One region of the Kineococcus gynurae genome, then DNA from elsewhere that is predicted to be linked to it. Evidence: riboswitches for the same ligand, from Rfam matches in the RefSeq annotation. Region 1 holds a riboswitch; each other region holds the start of a gene.
What was found. A riboswitch is a leader RNA that binds a small molecule or an ion and turns the genes downstream of it on or off. The one in region 1 is predicted to bind S-adenosylmethionine.
Positions count from the first base shown of each region.

Region 2: another riboswitch for S-adenosylmethionine. It lies ahead of ACFFKU_RS01745 (acyl-CoA dehydrogenase family protein); the one in region 1 lies ahead of ACFFKU_RS08680 (ABC transporter substrate-binding protein).
Region 3: another riboswitch for S-adenosylmethionine. It lies ahead of ACFFKU_RS07390 (methylenetetrahydrofolate reductase); the one in region 1 lies ahead of ACFFKU_RS08680 (ABC transporter substrate-binding protein).
Region 4: another riboswitch for S-adenosylmethionine. It lies ahead of sfnG (dimethylsulfone monooxygenase SfnG); the one in region 1 lies ahead of ACFFKU_RS08680 (ABC transporter substrate-binding protein).

Region 1 covers NZ_JBHLUI010000008.1:487,154-489,342, forward strand. Annotated here, with positions in the region: gene ACFFKU_RS08680 (ABC transporter substrate-binding protein) at 1-864, opposite strand, end outside; SAM riboswitch class I at 1,125-1,221, opposite strand; gene ACFFKU_RS08685 (Rne/Rng family ribonuclease) at 1,677-2,189, shown strand, end outside.
Region 2 covers NZ_JBHLUI010000003.1:79,868-82,056, reverse strand. Annotated here, with positions in the region: gene ACFFKU_RS01745 (acyl-CoA dehydrogenase family protein) at 1-1,143, opposite strand, end outside; SAM riboswitch class IV at 1,158-1,269, opposite strand; gene ACFFKU_RS01740 (YchJ family protein) at 1,327-1,731, opposite strand; gene ACFFKU_RS01735 (LacI family DNA-binding transcriptional regulator) at 1,781-2,189, opposite strand, start outside.
Region 3 covers NZ_JBHLUI010000008.1:199,451-201,639, reverse strand. Annotated here, with positions in the region: gene ACFFKU_RS07390 (methylenetetrahydrofolate reductase) at 31-945, opposite strand; SAM riboswitch class I at 998-1,089, opposite strand; gene ACFFKU_RS07385 (DUF485 domain-containing protein) at 1,257-1,661, shown strand; gene ACFFKU_RS07380 (monocarboxylic acid transporter) at 1,658-2,189, shown strand, end outside.
Region 4 covers NZ_JBHLUI010000010.1:384,914-387,102, forward strand. Annotated here, with positions in the region: gene purH (bifunctional phosphoribosylaminoimidazolecarboxamide formyltransferase/IMP cyclohydrolase) at 1-754, shown strand, start outside; gene ACFFKU_RS15570 (DUF3017 domain-containing protein) at 792-1,094, shown strand; SAM riboswitch class I at 1,146-1,232, shown strand; gene sfnG (dimethylsulfone monooxygenase SfnG) at 1,239-2,189, shown strand, end outside.

The DNA.
Region 1 (2,189 bases):
GGAGAGGAACGCGGAGTTGGCCTGGTCGAAGCCGGTCTGCAGGGGTGTCGGCAGCGCGGCCGGCTGCACGTCGATGAGGTGCTGCAGCGCCGCGAGGCCCTCCGCACCCGCGAAGGCGACCTTGCCGGACTCGTCGAGCAGCGTCCCGCCGTACCCGGCGAGGCGGTTGATGAAGGAGCAGCCGAGGATCATCGGGACCTGCTGCGCCTCGACGATGGCCCCGTAGACGCTGCCGCCGGAGTCCTGGGTGATCTTGGCCGCGGCCGCGTCGTACTCGTCCCAGGTCGTCGGGGGCTGGACGCCGTAGCGGTCGAAGACCTCGGCGTTGTAGTAGAGGACGTGGGTGTCCCCGTCGAAGGGCAGGCCGTAGCGCTTGCCGTCCAGCAGCGTGTACGGGTCGTAGATGCTGGCGAGGAAGTCGTCGGGCTCGATGCCGTCGGTGCCGCCGGAGTTGGAGGCGATCCAGTCGGTGAGGTCGACCAGGGCGCCGGCGTCGACCAGGTCGCCCAGGCCGAAGTAGAAGTAGTCGAAGACGTCGAACTCGCCGTCACCGGCCTGCACGTCGAGGATCTGCTTGCTCGTCAGCTGGTCGTAGGGGATCGCGGTGACCTCGAGCGTGCCGCCGAAGTCGTCCTTGAACTTGGGGCCGAGCAGGTCGGTGAAGGCCAGCCGGTGGGGCTGGTTGACCATGAGCTTCAGGGTCGCGCCCTGCAGGCTCGCCTTCTCCTCGCCGGACAGGGCGGCCGAGTTCGAGCCGTCGCCGCAGGCGCTCAACGAGCCGAGCGCGGCCAGGGAGCCGAGCCCCAGGGCCGAGGACAGGACCCGACGACGGGTGGCGAGGATCGGACGGTGGGGCGTGAGCACGGGTTCTCCTCGGAGACGGTGAGCGGGGTCGCTCGCAGGGGTGGGTGGTGCCAGGGGAGGCGGAGCGGGTCCGGCGGGCGCCTCGGACGCTGGACCGGTCCAACCGGTCCAACCGGTCCAACCGGTCCAACCGGTCCGCGGGGACCGGGGTCGCGAGGCGTCGCGGGGCGAGGGGCGTCAGTGCGTGAGCGGGTGCCGTCGACAGCCCGGACGGGCGGGCCCGTGCGGGGTGGACGCGGTACAGATCCGGATCATGGAATCCTCCATCGATCCTGGCGGGAGCACCTGTCGCGGTTCCGAACGCGATGGTTGCTGTGGCGTCGTCGAGCCAGGACTCTCGGCCACTCGGGATGGTGTCGAGGGGGAGCGTAGCGCAGGGCGACGGCCGCTCGGACCACGTCGGCCGGTTCGGGTCGAGGAACCGGATGGGGTGCCCGATGATCCGCCGCGACGGCACTGCCCTCTGCCGCGCCCCGCCTCCTCCGTCGCGCGAGAAGCTGCTGTGCGACACTGGCCGGGATCGAGCGTTCCTCCACACCGGGCGCCCGATCCGTCGACGGATCCGCCGCGCACGCGGTCCGTCCGGGCAGCGCCGCGGTCCAGTGGAAGGACCGGGCCGGCGCACCGGGCGAGCCGAGGCCGGACGCCCGTCGACGCGACCGGCGGGGGCCAGCGCGAAACCGCGAGCCCCAGCCGGACGACCCCAGGACTTCCGCCGGTCCGCGGCTACCGCAGACCGGTGAGCCCTACGAGCACGCCCGCGCGGCAGTGGGCACCGGTGTGACTGCCGCCGCGGGCGACGGGAGAGACCCGTGACCACGTCCGACCTGACCGGAGCCGACTCGGCGCCGGAGAGCACCAGCACGACCGGCGGGGCCCAGCGCCCGCGCCGTCGCCGGGCCGCGAGCCGACCGGCCGGCCCCCCGACCGCCGTGGCGGAAACCCCCGTGGCCCCCACCTCGGCGCAGCCCCCCGCCGCGTCGGCCGCCGACGACCGGCCCGCCCCGGACGCCCCGGCGCCGACCCCGGTGCCCGAGGCGTCCGCGCCGCCCGCCGCGGAGAGCTTCGACGCCGCCGCCGGCCGTCCCCGGACCCGGCGCAGCCGTCGGGCCACCAGCGCCCCGGTCGACGCGAGCGTCGCGCCGACCCCGGTCGCGGCCGAGGCCGCTGCGGGAGACCCGGCCGAGACCCCGGCGGAGACCCCGGCGGAGACCCCCGCCGAGACCCCGGCCGAGACCCCCGCCGTCGAGCCGGCCGAAGCACCGGCCGCGGCCCGGGACGAGTCGCCGGCCCCCACGACGTCCTCCGCCGCCCCGCGGTCGGAG
Region 2 (2,189 bases), on a different contig from region 1:
GGCGTTGCGCCAGTGCCGGTCCAGGTCCTTGCCCCGACCGACGCCCGAGGCGCCCAGCGTGTTGAAGAGCAGCGTCGCCGCGCGCGGCACCGACTCCGACAGCACGGTCTGGGCCTGCGCGGTACGGATCTCGGCGACGGCGTTCGCAGCCTGGTCGGCGGCGGAGTCACGGTCGTGGGCGGTGTCCGCGGCGGCCTGGAGGGCCTCGGCCGCCCCCCGCACGAGCTGGCGCGCCGTCCAGGCCACCGCCGAGATCTCGCCGACGACGGCCAGCACCTGCGCGTCGTGGCGCACGAGCGGGGCGAGCCCGTGGGTGTAGCTGCGCGTGCGGGTCCGGACCTCGTGCCCGGCGTCGCGCTCGACCGCCTCGGCGATGCCGGCGTGCACCGCGAGCAGGACCAGCTGGTAGAGCGCCGTCTGGAAACGGAACCGCTCGGCGAAGGGCCGCACGTCGGCGGCGTCGACCTCGGCACCGGTGAAGACGATGGTCCCGGTCCCGGTGAGCTGCTGGCCGAAGCCGTCCCAGTCGTCGCTGATCTGCACGCCCGGCTGCCGGGTCCGCACGATCGCGGTGACCACCTCGAGGTCGTCGTCGTCCGGGCTCTGCCCCGGGCCCACCCGACGGGCGGTGGCGTCGGTCCAGTCCGCGAAGATCGACCCGGTCGTGTAGAACTTCCGCCCGTCGACGCGCAGGCCCCCGGGACCCTCGGTCACGACGGTCTGCTGCTTGCCCGTGACCCCGGACCCGGTCTCGCTCCAAGCGTTGCCGACGAACTCGCCGGCCACGATCCGGGCGTACCAGGCGTCCCGGTAGGCCCGGTCGGTCTCGCCCAGGGTGAGCAGCTGCTCGACCCAGGCGATGTGCCCGCGGAAGATCTGCGGGAGGTTGGAGTCGGCCGCGGCGACGTCGACGAGGATCTCGGCGAGCGCCGGGAGGTCGAGGCCGTCGCCCCCGTGCTCGACGGGGACCCGCAGGCGCCCGAACCCGGCCTCGACCAGGGCGCGCACCGGCTCGTAGGGCAGGACGTGGTCCTGCTCGCGCTGCACGACGCCCGCGGCGATCCCCTCCAGCAGCGGCGCGATCCGGCCCCGCGCGAGGCGGAGCCGTTCGGTGACGGGCAGGGGCGTGCTGACAGCGGACATCGCCGGTCTCCTCGAGAGCGTCCTTACCCGCGCGGTGCTGCGCGGGCCCGGTCATCACCCGGGGCACCCCACGACGAGGAGGGTTGCCAGCCGACGAGCCGGGGCTTCGTGTCGGCTTTCTTGACCTGCCGGGCAGAGAACCACACGCGCGCGACCGGTGTCCACCCGACCGCCGGACGTCGTTCAGACCGGGCCCACGTACACCCACCGTCCGCCGACGCGACGGAACCGGCTGCGCTCGTGCTGGTGGCCGCGACGACCCTCGTGGCGGTGGTGGGCCTCGAACTCGACCGTGCCGGCGTCGTCGAGGGGCCCGCCGCCCTCGGTGCCCAGCACGACGAGGCGGCGCCACTCCACGTCGGGGTCGAGGTCGAGGTCGGTGGGGCGGGTCGCGGCGTCCCAGGTCCGGAGCAGGTAGGCGGCGTCCCCCACCGCGAAGGCGGAGTAGCGCGAGCGCATGAGCGCCTCGGCCGTCGGGGCGGGCTCACCGGCGTGCCGACGACCGCAGCACCCCCCGTACGTCTCCCCCGTCCCGCACGGGCACCGGTCGTCAACCGAGATCACTCTAGGTCCACCTCTCTGACACATAGCGTGATATCCCCACGTTTGTCCACACCTGTTGACGACGGTCTGGGGATCAACCTGGGGACAAGTCGGGCGCCGGTCCGGTGGTCGTCCGGACGACGAGCCGGGGCGGGACGAGGGTCGTGACCGGGGCCCGGTGCGGGTCGGCGATCCGGGCCAGCAGCTCCTCCCCGGCCAGGCCGCCCACCCGGGCGGCCCCGTTGTCCACCGTCGTCAGCGCCGTGCGCCGCGAGCGGGCCAGGGCGATGTCGTCGTAGCCGGTGACGGACACGTCCTCGGGCACCCGCAACCCCAGCTCGTCGGCCGCGGCGAGCAGCCCCACGGCCGACACGTCGTTGGCGCCGACGACCGCGCTCGGTCGGTCACGGCCGCCCAGCAGCTCCAGACCGCAGCGGAACCCGGCGTCCTCGGTCATGTCCCCCGTCGCGACCAGCACCTCCCCGCCCGCGGCCCGGACGGAC
Region 3 (2,189 bases), 290 kb from region 1:
GGGCGGCGGGACCCGGGACGGGCCCGCCCCTCACCGGACGCCGGCCAGGCGGGCGGAACCGGAACGGATCCGTTCGACCAGGGCGACGGCCGTGGCCGAGGAGTTCGAGGGGTAGACGTGCAGCCCCGGGGCCCCGGCGTCGAGCAGCTCGCGGGCGAGCTCGGCGGCCACCCGCACGGCCAGGCGGCGCCGTCGCGCCGGGGAGGGGTCGTCCCCCAGCCGGGCCAGCAGCCCCGCGGGGGCGGGGACCCCGGTGAGCTGCTGCAGGCGCAGCAACCGCGCCGGGTCGTCCACGGCGGTGATGCCGGGCAGCACGGGGATGGTGACGCCGGCCAGCCGGGCCCGGTCCACGAAGGCCGTCCACTCCTCGGCCCGGTAACCGACCTGGGCGACGGCGAACCGGGCCCCCGCCTCCTGCTTGGCCCGCAACGCGGCCAGGTCTCCCGGGCGGCGCGAGGAGGGGAAGGCCGGGACGGCGATGCTGAGCGGTCCCTCGTCCACCGGTCGCGAACCCCCGCGCAGCGCCAGCCGCCGCCGCTCGACCACCTGCAGGACCTCGACGAGGTCGCAGCCGCGCAGCACCGGGTCGGACGGCTCGCCGAGGGGCGCACCCGCCGGGTCGCCGCGCAGGACGAGGACGTCCCGGATCCCGCTCTCGAGGATCTCCGCCCCGGCCGCCACGACCTGCGCGCGGCTGGAGCCGACGCAGGTGAGGTGGGCCATCGCCGTGACGGGGGTGCTGCGCCGGACGTGGCGGAGCAACCCCGCCGCCGCGGCCCGGGTCGCACCCCCCGCCCGGCAGGTCACCGAGAAGAAGTCCGGGGACGTGGCGGCGAGCTCGGAGACCGTGCGGCCCAACGCCTCGGCCGCGGCCTGCGACCGGGGCGGGAAGAGTTCGAAACTGATGGTCGGGCGCGGCCCGCCGACCCGGGCGGCCAGCGTCATCGCGCGGCCCCCGAAGGGTTCCGGGAAGGACGGGGTGCAGCACGCATCGTGAACTCCATCGGCCTGGCGTTAGCACCCTCGCCCGGGCTCGGGGGGTTGCTGCGGCGTCGTCGAGCCAGGACTCTCGGCCGCTCTGGATGGTGCGCCGACCCTAGCCGCCGTCCCGGGCATCCGACAACCGTGATCGCGCCCCGCGAAGGAACCCGACCGACCGGCCCGTCGCCCGGGCGCTCGGCGCCCGCCCGACTATCCTCACAACCCTCACAGCTACGACCCAGGTTCACCCGGGTCGCACCCGACGAGGAGGTCACGTGAGCAGTTCCTGGTCCGGCACCGGCGATCCGCCCCCCGGCACGGGCCCCGGGCCCGAACCCGCCCCCGCGTCCCCGTCCGGGGCGCTCGAGGGGGCCCGCAGCTACGAGGAGGTCCAGGCCTCCCCCGAGTTCGCCGCCCTGCGCCGTCGCTTCCGGCGGGTCGTCTTCCCGCTCTCGGCGTTGTTCCTGGCCTGGTACGCGGCCTACGTCCTGCTGGCCGACTACGCCCACGACTTCATGGGGATCCGCCTCGGCGGCAGCAACATCACCGTCGGGCTGCTGTTCGGCTTCGGCCAGTTCGCCTCGACGTTCATCATCACGACGATCTACGTGCGCTGGGCCAACAAGCGCTTCGACCCCGCCGCCGACGAGCTGCGCCACCGCATCGAGGGGACCCCGTGACCAGCAGCAGCCTCGTGACCAGCGCCCTGGCCACCGCGACCGTCCCCGCCGGCGGCGACGTCGGGGAACCGGTCGTCAACATCGCCATCTTCGGCGCGTTCGTCGCCATCACCCTGACCGTGGTGCTGCGGGCCAGCCGCAACAACCGCAGCGCGGCCGACTTCTACGCCGGGGGACGCGCGTTCAGCGGCCGGCAGAACGGCATCGCCATCGCCGGGGACTACCTCTCGGCCGCGAGTTTCCTCGGCATCGCCGGGGCCATCGCGATCTACGGCTACGACGGCTTCCTCTACTCGATCGGGTTCCTGGTCGCCTGGTTGGTGGCCCTGCTCCTGGTCGCGGAACTGCTGCGCAACACCGGGCGGTTCACGATGGCCGACGTCCTGAGCTTCCGGCTCAAGGAACGGCCGGTCCGGATGGCCGCGGCGATCTCGACGCTCACCGTGTCCTTCTTCTACCTGCTGGCCCAGATGGCCGGCGCGGGCGGCCTGGTCGCCCTGCTGCTGGGCATCGACGGGCGGGCCGGGC
Region 4 (2,189 bases), on a different contig from region 1:
CGCCGGGCCCGCCGTCGCGATCATCAAGCACGCCAACCCGTGCGGCATCGCCACGGCCGACGACGTCGCCACCGCGCACGCCCGCGCGCACGCCTGCGACCCCGTCTCGGCCTTCGGTGGGGTGATCGCCGCCAACCGTGAGGTCGACGCGGCCACGGCCGCCCAGGTCGCCGAGGTGTTCACCGAGGTCGTCGTCGCCCCCGGGTTCACCCCCGAGGCGCTGGAGACGTTGCAGGGCAAGAAGAACATCCGTCTGCTGCAGCTGCCCGAGGGGTACGCCCGCTCCGCGCAGGAGTGGCGCCCGGTCTCCGGGGGCGTGCTCGTCCAGACCCTCGACACCATCGACGCGGAGGGTGACGCGCCCGCGAACTGGACCCTGGTGGCCGGGGACGCGGCGGACGCCGCGACGCTCGCCGACCTCGAGTTCGCCTGGCGCGCCGTCCGATCGGTGCGGTCCAACGCCATCCTGCTGGCCAAGGACGGGGCCTCCGTCGGTGTCGGGATGGGCCAGGTCAACCGCGTCGACTCCTGCCGGCTGGCCGTGGAACGGGCCGGGGCCGAGCGGGCCACGGGTTCCGTGGCCGCCTCCGACGCGTTCTTCCCCTTCGCCGACGGGGCGCAGATCCTGCTCGACGCGGGCGTCCGGGCGATCGTCCAGCCCGGCGGGTCGATCCGCGACGAGGAGGTCTTCGCCGCGGCCCAAGCCGCCGGGGTCACCATGTACGTCACCGGGTCGCGCCACTTCGCGCACTGAACCGGCCTCCGGTCGGGGCGGCGGTAGCGTGACGCGGGTGTCCGCGCCGCCGCCCCCCGGCCTCACCCGCCCCCCGGCCCACCCGGCGACGGCGGTCCTGCTGGCCCTGCTGGGCGGCGTGGCCCTGGCGCTGCTGACGACCTGGGTGGCCGGGCCCACGGCGGGCGGTCTCCTCCTCGCGGCCGACCTCGCCGTCGCCGCCGTGCTGCGCCTGGTGCTCCCGGTCCGGGTCGCGGGGGCCCTGGCCGTCCGCTCGCGCGGGGTGGACGTCACGACGCTGCTGGTGCTCGCCGTGCTCTGCGCGGCGCTCGCCTCGGTCCTCCCGCTGCCCCCGGTCTGAGACCGCGCGCGAGCGGTACCTGTCGCGGCCCCGCTCGGGTTACGCTGCGACCTGCCATCCAGAGCGATCGAGAGACCTGGCTCGTCGACGTCGCAGCAACCGGCCGACCCCCGGTGCTACCGCCAGGTGCGATGGGAGAGACGAATGACCAGCACGACCCCCGCTCAGCGCGCCCTGGCGCCGGTGAAGTTCGCCTACTGGGTGCCCAACGTCTCCGGCGGGCTGGTGATCTCGACGCTGCCGCAGCGCACCAGCCACGACCCGGCCTACAACGTCGAGGTCGCCCGCGCGGCCGAGCGCGTCGGTTTCGAGTACGCGCTCTCGCAGGTCCGCTACGCGGCCTCCTACGGCGCCGACGCCCAGCACGAGTCGACCTCCTTCTCCCTCGCCCTGCTGCTGGCGACCGAGAAGCTCAAGGTCATCGCGGCGGTCCACCCCTTCTTCTGGCACCCCGGCGTGCTGGCCAAGTTCGCCGCCACCGCCCAGGAACTCACGAACGACCGGCTCTGCCTGAACGTCGTCTCGGGCTGGTTCAAGGACGAGGCGGTCAACCTCGGGGTGACGTGGCCCGAGCACGACGACCGCTACGTGCAGTCGGAGGAGTTCATCCGCATCCTGCGCGGGGTGTGGTCGCAGGACGGGTACACGCAGGACGGACAGTTCTTCAACGTCCGCGACATCACCATGCGCCCGCAGCCGAAGCGCCAGCCGGAGATCTTCCAGGGCGGCAACTCGACCGCGGCCCAGGCGATGGCCGGGCGGGTCAGCGACTTCTACTTCCTCAACGGGAAGTCGATCGCCGACGCGGCGGCCCAGGTCCGCGACGTGTCGGCCCAGGCCGCGCTGAACGACCGGCAGATCCGTTTCGGCATCAACGGTTTCGCGGTCGTCCGCGACTCCCGCGCCGAGGCGGAGCAGGTCCTCGAGGACATCATCGCGCACGCCGACGCCCAGAAGGTCGAGGGTTTCCGTGCCTCGGTGCAGGAGGCCGGCAACGCCAGCCCCGACCGCAAGGGCATGTGGGCCGACAGCGAGTTCCGCGACCTGGTCCAGTACAACGACGGCTTCCGGACCGGCCTGGTCGGGACCCCGGAC